DNA from 4 places in the Neobacillus sp. NPDC093127 genome. Region 1 is predicted to be linked to each of the others. Evidence: predicted binding sites of a transcription regulator. Region 1 holds the regulator's gene; each other region holds the start of a gene.

Region 1 (3,151 bases):
CCTCACATTTCACTTTGCCGCCAACAGAGGCTTTACCTGAAACCTGTAAATGTTTTGAATATAGGTTTTTCTCAATTTTTGCTGTTCCTTCAACTGTAACCTGTTCGCTATCGATGGTTCCTTTAAAACTCGCATTCCCACTTACTTTCGCTGTATTTGCTAGCACATCGCCTTTAACCGTTCCTGAACCATTGCATTCAAAGTCACTGCACTCCAAATTGCTGTTAACCGTTCCACGTCCATTCAAGGTAACCAGCTGGAATTTTCCGCCATTAGATGCCCCAATCCCATTAATGATCAAATCTCCTCTATTTTTTAATTCCATTGCCATTCTCCTTTATAATAATTTCGACTTAATCTCTTCCATACATGTCATCAGTGACAGCAACACTACCATTTTGGTTCCCGGTTCTAAATAAACGGCTTCTGCATTTATTAATAATAGACACGAAGATACTCCAAGCTTTCGGGTAATCACCAATTCACAGCTTTTTTGCTTGATAAGCGGTGCATGATTCTTTAATACTTGTAAGACCATTTTCCCTTCATCCAAATTAATTTCACCTGACTGAAGCAGCTTTTCTAACACATAAACTTCAAGAATTCTTGGAAAGTTAAATGTAAAACCGCTCTGATCATTCTCTAGGTAAAAATTCATCACTGCAGCAGAAACAATGTTACGTTTGATTAATTCATCCTTTTCCAATTGCAAATCACTAATATTCGGAGAAAACATATCGGCCAGTGCATCTAACGAAAGATTTTCCTTCATTGTTTGGATTTTATCGATTCTTTCTAAAATTTTTTCTTTTGGAAAAAAGGTTTCCTGACCGGTAAACGTCGACTTTCGAATAAACCATTCTTCAGGAATCAAATCCTTTCGTTTCCATCTATATAGCTGCCCGTACGAAATCCCTGCAAGATCTAATAAGTCCTTCTTAGAAATTAACTCCTCGCTCATTTTTGAAAACCCCTTTCTGTTTTATAATGTAACATAACACTGTTACGCAAGTAAAGTAAAAAAATAAAAAAGGGCCATTCACGAGATGATGCTCGCAAAAAAGCCCTTTTACCATTATTCTTCTATCTCGACAGTTGGATAGTGCTTTAAAAAATATATCAGTGATTGCAGTTCTACTGCTAAATCGATATGATGGACCCGAATGGACGGAGGGACATTTAATCGTGCCGGTGTAAAATTTAATATCCCTCTCACATCAGCCTTCACAAGTCGATCGGTAATCTGCTGAGCGACCGGCGCAGGAACGGTAAGAATCGCTACCGATATATTTTCATTGGCAAGGACGGTCTCCAATTCATCGAGATGGTAGACCGGTACCTCACGAATCATCGTTCCCATTTTATTCGGATCGACATCAAAGGCAAATTCTATTTTTGTGTTATTGTTTTTTAAAAAATTATAGTTTAAAAAGGCGGTACCAAGATTACCGACCCCAATTAAGGCCACCTTTGTTAGTTCATCTTGATCTAAGGTTTTGCGGAAGAAGGTTAATAAGTAATTAACGTTATAGCCGTAGCCCTTTTTCCCCAAAGCCCCGAAATAGGAAAAATCCCTGCGAATGGTTGCCGAGTCCACTTTCACTGCTTCGCTCAGTTCTGCAGAAGAAACCCTTTGTTTACCGGAAGAATGAAGGTTTTTTAAAAATCGATAGTAGAGGGGCAGCCGTTTTGCTGTCGCCTGTGGTATTTTCATTGTTTCATTACCCATAATCTCCCACACCCCTTGGATGATTTAGTTAAATTTTATCGGTTCGTTTATAATCCCCGTTTTTACCGCCCGTTTTTTCGACTAAATACGTCGGTCCGATTACCATGCCCTTGTCCACTGCTTTACACATATCATAAACGGTTAAGGCACAAGCTGAAGCTGCTGTTAACGCTTCCATTTCCACACCCGTGTTCCCTTTTGTTTTTACCGCTGCCGCAATATGTAGGTGATAGTTGTCTAGGTGGTCCGCTTCCCATGAGAAAGAAATATTCACACCTGTAAGCGGAATCGGATGACACATCGGAATCAAATCCCATGTTTTTTTCGCCGCCATTACCGCAGCAACCTGGGCAACAGCTAACACATCGCCCTTTTTCATTTCATTATTGGTTATCTTTTCATAAATCTCTTTACTTACAGTTATGCTGGAATGGGCAAGAGCGGTCCGTGCTGTTTCTGGTTTATCGCTGACATCGACCATTTTCGCCCTGCCTTCTTCATTAAAATGTGTAAAATCTGCCATATAAATAATCCTCCTCTCAAATCATACACTATTTTTCCGGTAATGTGTGTGAAACTTTGAACTAGTTGAGACATTTTTTTTCGTTGAAAGATACCCGCTCTTCAAGCCCTTTATTGCCGACACTCTAGTAATACGGTACACTATTTGTATGGAAAAGGGGCGGAGCGCCGCAAAAATTTATCAGATTATCAGATTTAGGTGAAAAAAAATTTTTTGTTACTTTGAATAGATGAAGCTTAGCTTTGCTCACACCGCCTTTATTGGCAGGAATGATTCTCTGAATAAGTTTCCATAGTAAATGATGGTGTGGAACGCCATATTGGTTTTGTATAAGAGGTGAATGAAAATGATTTTACTGCAGGTCAATCAACTACAAAAATATTATGGTGCTGACCTTATTTTATCGAATATTAAGCTGGAATTACAAACGCGAGACCGCGTGGCACTTGTTGGCCGCAATGGTGCAGGCAAATCGACGCTATTAAAGATCATTGCCGGTCACTTGTCACATGATGGCGGGGATATTATTAAGCCAAAAGAAGTGACTATCGGTTATTTAGCGCAAAATACCGGATTAGAATCGAATTTGTCCATTTGGGAAGAAATGTTGACCGTCTTCGAACCGCTTCAAATGATGGAAAAATCGCTGCGCAGGCTTGAAGAACAGATGGCGGACCCCAATGTGTTTGAATACAATGAAAGATATGAACGAGTTCTTAAAGAATATGACCAGCTTCAGGTGAAATTTAAGGAGACTGGCGGGTATCAATACGAAGCAGATATTCGCTCCGTGCTCCATGGGTTAAATTTCCACGAAAGCGCGCTTGCGATTTCAAGTTTAAGCGGCGGACAGAAAACCCGTCTTGCTTTAGGAAAATTACTATTAACTAAACCTGATA
Region 2 (3,151 bases), on a different contig from region 1:
GCAGGTGCATAAAGACCATATACTTATAGTGCTTGTTACCAAATTCTACGGCTCCCTGCCGCTTCATCCATATTTCATTTCTTTTGGCGATAAAAAGTTCCACAACACGCTGAATGGCGATGAAACCAATTAATAGAACAAATGGAAGAAGATTCTTCATTTACATCCACCTCAAAAGAAGTAATTCTGAACTAAACCCCGGACCAAGAGCGGTTCCAAGTCCAATTGCGTCTTTAGGAATGTCCATCTCCATATATCTCCGCAGCACATAAAGAATAGTTGCCGAGGACAAATTTCCAAACTGTTTTAAAACTTCAAGCGATACCTCGGTCATGGAAACTGGAATATCTAACGCCTTCACGTAAGCATCGATGACTTTTTTTCCACCGGGATGGGCAATAAAGCAGTCTATTTGTTCAAGTTCGATTTCATGCTCATCTAAAAATCCTTTGACATTCGGCTTTAGCCATTCCTCGACAATATGGGGAATATCACGAGAAAACAGGACAAATAAACCTGTATTTCTTATTTCCCAGCCCATCACGTCCAAAGAATTAGGCATGAGGGTCGATTGGGTGGCGATGATGGAAGGTGACGACGCCTTCTTGCTAATAATCTTATGGTTCACAGCATCGCCGCAAACTAATGCACAGGCAACCCCATCAGCAAAAAGAGAAGTTCCAATCAGATTACTTTTCGAAAGGTCATTCCTCTGAAACGTCAAGCTGCAAAGCTCGACTGACAGAACAAGGACTTTTGCTTTAGGGTAAGCCAAGCAATATTCATAGGCCCTTGATAACCCGGCAGCCCCTCCTGCACAGCCCAGCCCCCAAATCGGTATCCTTTTCGTATGCGGATTAAAAGGCAATTGATTCATTATTCTTGCTTCAATACTTGGGGTTGAAATCCCGCTTGTTGATATGAAAAAAATGGCCTCGACCTCTTCGTAAGCAATCGGTCTCTTAAGAAAGTCTTGATTGTTTAAGCATTTGACAATCGCTTCTTTTCCAAGTGTGACTGCGGACTCTATATAAGCATGATTCTTCTCTTCAAAAGAATGGTTTTCTTTAAACCATTCTAGCCCTTTCGCAAAATGTCTTTTTTCAATTTGTCCATTTTGGAAGGCCTTCATTAGTCTCTCAATATCTTTAAATGATTCAGCAAAAAGCTCTCTGGCAAATTGCGACGCTTGATCTTGGTTAATTTCATATGGAGGAATAACCTCTGCAACTGAAATAATCGTAGGCATCATCATACTCCTTCAACGGTCGTAAGGGTATTTTTACCAATTAACCAATAATTATTCATATGACTCAAAAGACAAAAAAAAGCTCCCCATGTAGGGAAGCAAACGTTTTGAAGGTTGTTGTTGTTGTGCACTTCAATTATAGCGCGGATTTTACAACACATCATTACACAATCTTTTCCAGTGGTTTATTAAGTGCCTAACTGATTATTTTTCTGATTGTTTTTGAACTTCGATTTTTATTTTGTTTCCCGCAACTAACCCGCAAATTTTACAGATTGCTGCTTCATTATATAGGAGCCGGCATTTTTCACAATAATACTTCTCCACAAAAACACACTCATTTCTCAAGGAAAATAGGACATTTATTTTTATCATATTTTAACTAATTTGAAATGTGACTCCCATTTTTTAAAAAACAGGAATTCGAAGTATGTGAAGTGTTTATCAATTACTTTTATCACAGGTAAGGTGTGATTGTTCACATTTTATTCACATTTACTCGATGTTAAATGTGATATAAATCACTGTTACATCAAGTTTTTACCATTACCATAGTAAATATCTAAGGAATGAACAATTTGTGAACTTACAAATTTAGTATTTTACTTTCACAATTGTTTTGTATGATGAAAGAGAACTAATTTAGTTAATTTTCTATTTTCGGAAGGGAGTCTTGGGGATGGCAAAAACGGAACTGAAAACAAATCAAAAAACAGAGATGGAAGATCGCTCTTCTCTCAAAGGGACATTAGCATCTGTTTTCTTTTTAGGAATCTTTATCATTGTTACATGGGTAAGTGTTTATTACCTATTCGTAGATCGTTTTTAACTTTTTAGGGGGGAAAAAAGTATGCACATGCATAAATTAGAAAAAATCTGGCTGATTTTCGGGATAAGCTGCCTGGTCATTTTTTTGACAGTCGTTGGGGTTAGCGCCTTCTATCTAGGCAACAAACCGCCAAGCTGTTTAACCACCGTTAATCCGGAAACGGTTGGTCAAGAAAAACCATTTAATGAACCAGGCCTGCATAAAGTAGATGGGAAAGCTTGGGAATATGAATTAGTCTACGTCGCATCAGCTTTCTCTTATAATCCAGCACAAGTAGAAGTCCCGCTTGGGGCAAAGGTTAAAGTAATTGCTACCACAAAGGATGTTATACACGGCTTTGAAGTAGCTGGAACAAATATTAATATGATGCTTGAACCTGGCTATATCAGTGAATATACAACAACATTTGACAAAGCAGGCGAATTTTTAATTGTTTGTAACGAATACTGTGGTGCTGGACACCATTTAATGTTCTCAAAGATTGAGGTGGTAAAATAATGATTACTTCTACAGCTGCAAAAGTAAAAGTTGACCCGCGTGATGCAAAGCTTTCCATGGCACACTTTTTTGTTGCCTTTTCGGCGCTTGCCCTTGGCGGATTAATGGGGCTCCTGCAAACTCTTGTCCGTTCCGGCAAATGGGAGCTTCCATGGGGAATTGATTATTATCAAATCTTAACAGTACATGGTGTATTAATGGGTCTTGTTTTAACTACTTTCTTTATTATGGGATTTCAATATGCGGCGGTGAGCCGAACAACAGGCGGACACTCGAATGCCGCTAGACGGACTGGCTGGATTGGCTTCTGGATCATGTTAGTCGGTACATTAATGGCAGCAACAATGGTTCTTCTGAAGGAAGCATCTGTACTGTACACTTTCTATGCTCCACTAAAAGCACACTGGATTTTTTACTTGGGCTTAACCTTTGTGATTATCGGCAGCTGGATTGACGGTGCAGCACAAATCATGACATATGCGAGATGGCGTAAAAATAATCCTGGTCAACCAAGTCCATTACTAAGCTTTATGGCAGTAATCAATACGGTTATGTGGATCGTTGCTACATTAGGT
Region 3 (3,151 bases), on a different contig from region 1:
TTGCCTGCGGTATATAAACGCAGAAAGGTTCGCTTTCTAAATAGTCACCCGTCACGGCGTAGGTTCTTGAGCGCGAACCGCCGCAAATTTTGTTATATTCGCAGACACCGCATTTGCCTTTGTAATTGTCGGGTTGACGCAGTTCTTTAAAAACTTTTGCCTCACGATAAATTTCTGCAAGCGTCGTATCACGAATGTTACCGCCAACAATTGGAAGCAAGCCGCTTGGCATGACATCTCCAATATGAGAAACGAACGCAAAGCCGTTTCCATCGTTGACACCTTTAGGAGCACGCTTCAAGCCGTCATGCATCGAAGCAAAATCGGTTGTAATTGTATCCTCGTAATGAATTTCACCTTTATCAATTAATTGGTCACGGGTTTTCTGCTGCAGAACTACTCTGCGGTAATGCTGTGCCGCCGTTGTTTTAATATCGTATGGGGCTGTTTTACTTAGTTCATATAACCAGCGGAATACCTTTTCGTGTTCGGCGGGGGTAATACAGGCATCTAATTGCCCGCGGCCCGTTGGTACAAGCAGGAAGATGTACCACATAACGGCGCCAAGCTCCCCAACAAGTTTGGACATTTCTTCAAGTGAGTCATAATTATAACGGGATATAACCGTATTAATTTGCAGCGGCATATCCAATTCGTTTAAATATTTTATTTTTTCACGAGTTAACTCGAATGAACCTGGTGTTCCGCGGAAATGATCGTGTATTTCCGGAGTAGGTCCGTCCAGGCTGAAGCCCCAGCGCGAAAGACCCACTTCTTTTGCCTGTTTCATTTTTTCTTTCGTTACGTTTTCAGTGGCACTTGGTGTCATTGAAACACGCATCCCTTTTTTGATTGCATAATCAGCAAGCTCGAAAAGGTCCTCCCGCATCATGCAATCCCCGCCAGTGAACACAAGCATTGGATTATCCATTTCATAGATTTGATCGATGAGATTAATTCCTTCTTCGTGTGACAGCTCCCTCGGATCAGGAGTCAGCTGTGCATCAGCGCGGCAATGAACGCACTTAAGCTGACATGCTCTTGTTACTTCCCAGATTACAATAAATGGATTTACGTCATAGTCAATCCCTTTTCCCATACCCTGTGCATGTGGGTGTCCCATAGTATGTGGATGCCCTTTACTAATTCCCTGCATCTTCATCACCAAAATTCATTATTATTTTTAAAACCATTTAAAATGTTTCTATAGGTTTATTATAATTATGTCAGATTCCCGTGCATGGGAGCTTTGTTACAATATTTCTACATTCCGCGCAAGAATTTTTGAACAAGTGGAGCCATGGATCCATAGGAGACTATTTTTTGAAAAATTTAAAATTTTTTGTTTCTGAATGATGGTTTTCTCGATATACTTAGATGGGTAATAATAGAGTAGAGAAAATACTAACGGTTTACTAAATAAATAATATTTTAGGGGCGTTTCGATGTTTAAGAAATTTATTAGTGTAACAATCGTGCTTTTGATTATTGCGATTGGCTTTTTTCAAAAGGATGAATTGATTGTTCTTATTAAGCAAGGTGGAAGTTTATCCATTTTTCTCAGCATGCTGCTAGTTGCGGTTTGTGTCTTTTTTCCAATTATCCCATTCCCAATTTTAGCGGGAATCATTGGTGCTGTTTTTGGTACGGCACAAGGAGCGGCTGTATCATTGGCCGGAGCTATGGCCGGGACGATGGGGTTCTTCTTTTTAAGCCGCTATGGTTTTCGGGATTTTGCCCAGGCGAGATTATTGAAATATCCAAAGGTCCAAGAATACGAAGGGTTTTTGAATCGCCATTCTTTTTTTGCGATTTTGACCTGCCGCTTGATTCCGGTTATTCCTGCCCCGGTTGTCAATCTTATTTGCGGATTAAGTAAGGTCAGATGGCTCACTTTTTTCACAGCGTCGACCATCGGGAAGATCCCTAATATTCTTATTTTGTCCTTTGCTGGAGCGGCATTTAGCAGCAACAAGATGTTTTCATTTGGATTATATGGACTTTATTTGTTCATCATTTTCTTGATAAACTTTGTCATTGTTTATCGAAGGTCGCGAAAAAATCATAGTGACTAAAATAAACTCATTTTGATGATAGGCGGAGCTCCACTCTTTTTCTACAAAAAAATTACCCGGCAGCTGGTACCGGGCGTTCAAACTAATCTATATTAAGGGGGGCGGAGGTTAAAGGTTCATCTGTGAACCTATTTATATCTTAACGAAGAAATATGAACAAACTATGAAAGAAAGATTAATAGTTTAAGAAGGCTGACTAATTTAAAAAATGAATTAGTCTTTTTTTTATTGGATATGATAAACGTCCATTGAATCCAATTCATAAGCATGGTATTTTCTTGAATATCATTTATATTTATTTGGAAGTCTACCTTTAGGAAGATTCTAGTGTTAGTTGGAAGGAGAATGATTAGTGGCAGCGACACACACATTTTCTAAGCATGAGGAAATGGCTAATTCGATTACACATGGAATTGGGGCATTACTGAGCATTTCTGCCTTAGTGGTTTTAATTGTTTATTCATCCCTATATGGGAATGCCTGGCATGTAGTCAGTTTCTCGATTTTTGGGGGAACGATGTTTATTCTTTATATGTCCTCCACTCTGCTTCATAGCTTTCCAGAAGGCAGGGCGAAAGACGTTTTTGAAATTTTGGATCACTCGTCCATTTATTTTTTTATTGCAGGAACCTATACCCCGTTTTTATTAGTAGTGATTAAAGGGACAATGGGCTGGACATTATTTGGCATTGTTTGGGGCTTGGCGGTTGCCGGCACTGTTTTTAAATGTTTTTTTGTTAAAAAGTATCTTGTAACCTCAACGGCGCTCTATGTCGTTATGGGCTGGTTAATTGTTTTTGCCTGGAAACCGTTAGTAAATAATCTTTCTTCCGAAGGGATGATGTATTTAGTAATTGGCGGCGCCCTCTATACACTTGGAGCCATTTTCTATGTTTGGCGGGGCTTTAAGTACCATCACGCGGTCTGGCACCTGTTTGTGATTGGCGGCAGTGTGGCCCACTTCATTTGTGTGTTATTCTTTGTTTTGCCGATTAAATAGAAGATTTTTGTCCTCATGACAGCGTCATGAGGACAATTTCAATTTTGTGACATCACACATGCATCATTTTTTCAAA
Region 4 (3,151 bases), on a different contig from region 1:
ACACTTCGACATCGACACCGCGCTCCTCAGCGGCAGCGGCCAATTTTTTCAGCATCGTCGATTTTCCGGAGCCAGGGCGTCCTTTAATGAAATAGCGTTTCGGAATCCCCTCCGTTAAATTCGGGACAAAATCAACAGCACCTTTTGGCGTGGCGGCCCCTAAGAACCGATGGCGGACATCCGCAGTCTTATTCAACTTCATTTTTCCAAAAAAGGTGTCAATGAGCTTTCTTGTCAATTGGTCGGCCTTGTTAAAATCCATGCTGTTAATATAAATTTTTTCCCAGTCATCATGAATTTCCAACGCTTCCTTAAAGGTCGCGTACGCCTTCTGGAACAACTGACTAATCTGATCCGTCAGCTGCTGGATTGGTTTCTTTTGAACCGCAAGCGCCCTTGCATTCCAAGCCTCGCCCAAGTTTATATATTCTTCCACTGCTCCTGGTGCTTTCGGTTCAATCACATGCGGCGCGGTCCCATCAACGATTCCAACCTTCAACACCGGGATTAACACGCCATCAATCGAATTATTATCAGAAGAACAATGCAGAAATTCAACATTATAGCCCTTTTCAATCCACTCATGGCCAATTTTCTTCATTAGTGAGGATTTACCTGTTCCCGGACCGCCTTTTAAAATGAATAAGCGATCAAGTCCCTGGAGGTTGGAATCGTACAGATTATGGAACCCCCTAGCTGTATTACCGCCGGCAAAATAATTTTTAATTTTCCCTGCCACTCATCAACACTCCCTTTTACATAACAATCAGAAAGATTAATTTCACCTTATCTTATGCTACTGTCATTTATAGGTGAGTGCCCATGCTAAAATTTCATTTCTTCAAATCGGCGATTTCTGCTTTCGTTATTTCCTTTAAGTCCTCCGGCTTGAGCACGATTTGAACGCCAATTTTCCCGGCACTGACAACGATTGAATCAAGGAGCAGGCAGTTTTCATCGAGGAAGGTCTGATACTCCTTTTTCATCCCAATCGGTGAACAGCCGCCGCGGATATAACCCGTCCATTTTTGAATATCCTTCACAGGAATCATTTCGATATTCTTTTCAGCGGCTGCTTTAGCGGCCTTTTTTAAATCCAGTTCTGCAGCAACTGGAATAACAAAAACATAGATATTTTTGCTATGTCCTTGGGCAACAAGCGTTTTATATACCTCGTTTACGTCGCGGCCAATCTTCTCCGCCACCGAAACGCCATCTATTTTTCCATCTTTATTATCATATGTCAGCATCTCATAACTGACCTTTTTTGCATCCAAAATGCGCATTGCATTCGTTTTTACCTGTGCCATCGCTCCATTCCCCCTAACATCCTCTAACAACAGCATACTAAAAAAGTGAGAATACACAAAATCCACCAAATTTTGTCACCCTTTTGTCACTCTATCAATCCACTAATATAGTAAACTAAAATTATCCAATATACTTACATCCAATATTGTGAACTTGTTCACAAATCATTTTTCAAAAAATACATAGAAAACAATTTGAGGTGGTTAAGATGAAATACGATTTAGTTCTCCTCCATGCGCCAAGTGTTTATGACTTTCGAAAAAACTCCCTGCTCGCCGGCCCGATCAGTGATGTGGTGCCGTCATCACCTGTGTTTGAAATGTATCCCATTGGGCTGACAAGTATTGCTGACTATTTAGAGCGCTACGGGCTGCGGGTGAAGATCATCAATATCGCTAACCGGATGCTGATGAGTGAGAAATTCGATGTCGAAGCGAAGCTAAAGAAAATTCAAACAAAGGCATTCGGCATCGACCTTCATTGGCTCCCGCATGCCCATGGCAGTATTGAACTTGCAAAAATTGTTAAAGCCATCCATCCCGAAACACCCATCATCTTCGGCGGCTTGTCGGCGACGTATTATCATAAAGAATTAATTGAATATCCGTGTATCGACTTTGTCATGCGCGGCGACTCAACCGAAAAGCTAATGCTCCTGCTGATGAATAAACTTGAAGCGGGGAATACCCATTATGCCGACATCCCTAATTTAACCTGGAAAAAGGGCAGCGAATGCGGCTTCAATCCGATTACATATGTGCCAAAGGATTTGGATGATATCGACGTTCCGGGCTACCGCTATACGATTCGTTCCGTATTTAAATATCGTAATTTCCTTGACCCGCTCCCCTACAACGGCTGGCTCCAATACCCGAACACCGCTTTATTAACCGCGCGCGGCTGTTCGCAAAACTGCCTCATCTGCGGTGGTTCCCGGGAGGCCTATGACCAAAACTGCAACCGTAATACGCTGGCATTACGGTCGCCCAAGAAGCTTGTTGAAGATATTCAATTTATTTCAAGATTCAGCCGGGCACCGATTTTCATTCTCCATGACCTAAGGCAGGGCGGACGTGAATATGTCACTGAATTTTTCAGCCGGCTGAAAAAACTGAATCTGAAAAATGAAATCGTCTTTGAATTATTCCAATATGCCGATGAAGAATTCTTCAAGCAAATGAATGACAGTGTCCCAAAATATAGCATTGAAATTACCCTTGAAACCCATGATGAAAACATCCGACGCTATAACGGGAAATTCAGTTGTACCAATCAAAAAGTCATCGATACGCTTAATTTTTCCTTAAAGAACGGCTGTAAAAAAATTGACCTGTTCTTCATGGTCGGAATTCCCGGCCAGACCTACAAAAGTGCCGTTGAAAACATTGATTTCTGCGAAACGATTCATTTAGCCTGTCAGCAGGACCCAAGAATTTTTTACTTTGTGGCACCGCTAGCACCGTTCCTTGACCCGGCGAGTCCTGCCTTTGAACATCCGGAAATCCATGGCTATAAAAAACTCTGCCATACCTTGGAGGACCACAGCACGGCGATTACCCAGCCATCATGGAAGCATATGCTTAGTTATGAAACAAAGGATATGACCCGTGATGATATTGTGAATTCGACCTACGAAGCTGCGCAAAAGCTAAATGAGTTTAAATTAAAATACAATCTCATCGATCAAGCCGGCTATGATGATATTAAAGTGAAAATCGAAAAATCGATGGAATATATCGAAAAAATTGATTATCTTCTCTCACTGCCTGAAGAGCAGCAGGCGGAGGAATTAGCAAAAATTCAAAAGGAGATTGAAGAATTAAATAAATATAGTATCTGT

Evidence for each region. Region 1 encodes Rex, which represses fermentation and respiration genes when NADH is low (regulators of the CRP and FNR family bind a similar motif). Its sites were predicted from a motif close to TTGTGAAATATTTCACAA; they were not measured.
Region 2: a site for Rex is predicted at 1,680-1,697, ahead of ACIQCO_RS14720 (cytochrome c oxidase subunit 2A). Genes of this name have one in related genera too.
Region 3: a site for Rex is predicted at 1,322-1,339, ahead of ACIQCO_RS00185 (TIGR04053 family radical SAM/SPASM domain-containing protein). Genes of this name have one in related genera too.
Region 4: a site for Rex is predicted at 1,457-1,474, ahead of ACIQCO_RS21385 (TIGR04190 family B12-binding domain/radical SAM domain protein). Genes of this name have one in related genera too.

The regions. Positions count from the first base shown of each region.
Region 1 is NZ_JBIVOP010000022.1:5,021-8,171, reverse strand. It holds gene ACIQCO_RS22935 (polymer-forming cytoskeletal protein) at 1-325, opposite strand, end outside; gene ACIQCO_RS22930 (YhbD family protein) at 338-961, opposite strand; gene ACIQCO_RS22925 (redox-sensing transcriptional repressor Rex) at 1,076-1,729, opposite strand; gene moaC (cyclic pyranopterin monophosphate synthase MoaC) at 1,758-2,252, opposite strand; gene ACIQCO_RS22915 (ABC-F family ATP-binding cassette domain-containing protein) at 2,599-3,151, shown strand, end outside.
Region 2 is NZ_JBIVOP010000009.1:200,956-204,106, reverse strand. It holds gene ACIQCO_RS14730 (isoprenylcysteine carboxyl methyltransferase family protein) at 1-160, opposite strand, end outside; gene ACIQCO_RS14725 (type III polyketide synthase) at 161-1,249, opposite strand; gene ACIQCO_RS14720 (cytochrome c oxidase subunit 2A) at 1,929-2,078, shown strand; gene ACIQCO_RS14715 (cytochrome c oxidase subunit II) at 2,100-2,576, shown strand; gene ACIQCO_RS14710 (b(o/a)3-type cytochrome-c oxidase subunit 1) at 2,576-3,151, shown strand, end outside.
Region 3 is NZ_JBIVOP010000001.1:36,256-39,406, reverse strand. It holds gene ACIQCO_RS00185 (TIGR04053 family radical SAM/SPASM domain-containing protein) at 1-1,123, opposite strand, end outside; gene ACIQCO_RS00180 (TVP38/TMEM64 family protein) at 1,446-2,075, shown strand; gene trhA (PAQR family membrane homeostasis protein TrhA) at 2,428-3,075, shown strand.
Region 4 is NZ_JBIVOP010000018.1:51,005-54,155, forward strand. It holds gene ACIQCO_RS21375 (PRK06851 family protein) at 1-739, opposite strand, end outside; gene ybaK (Cys-tRNA(Pro) deacylase) at 834-1,310, opposite strand; gene ACIQCO_RS21385 (TIGR04190 family B12-binding domain/radical SAM domain protein) at 1,520-3,151, shown strand, end outside.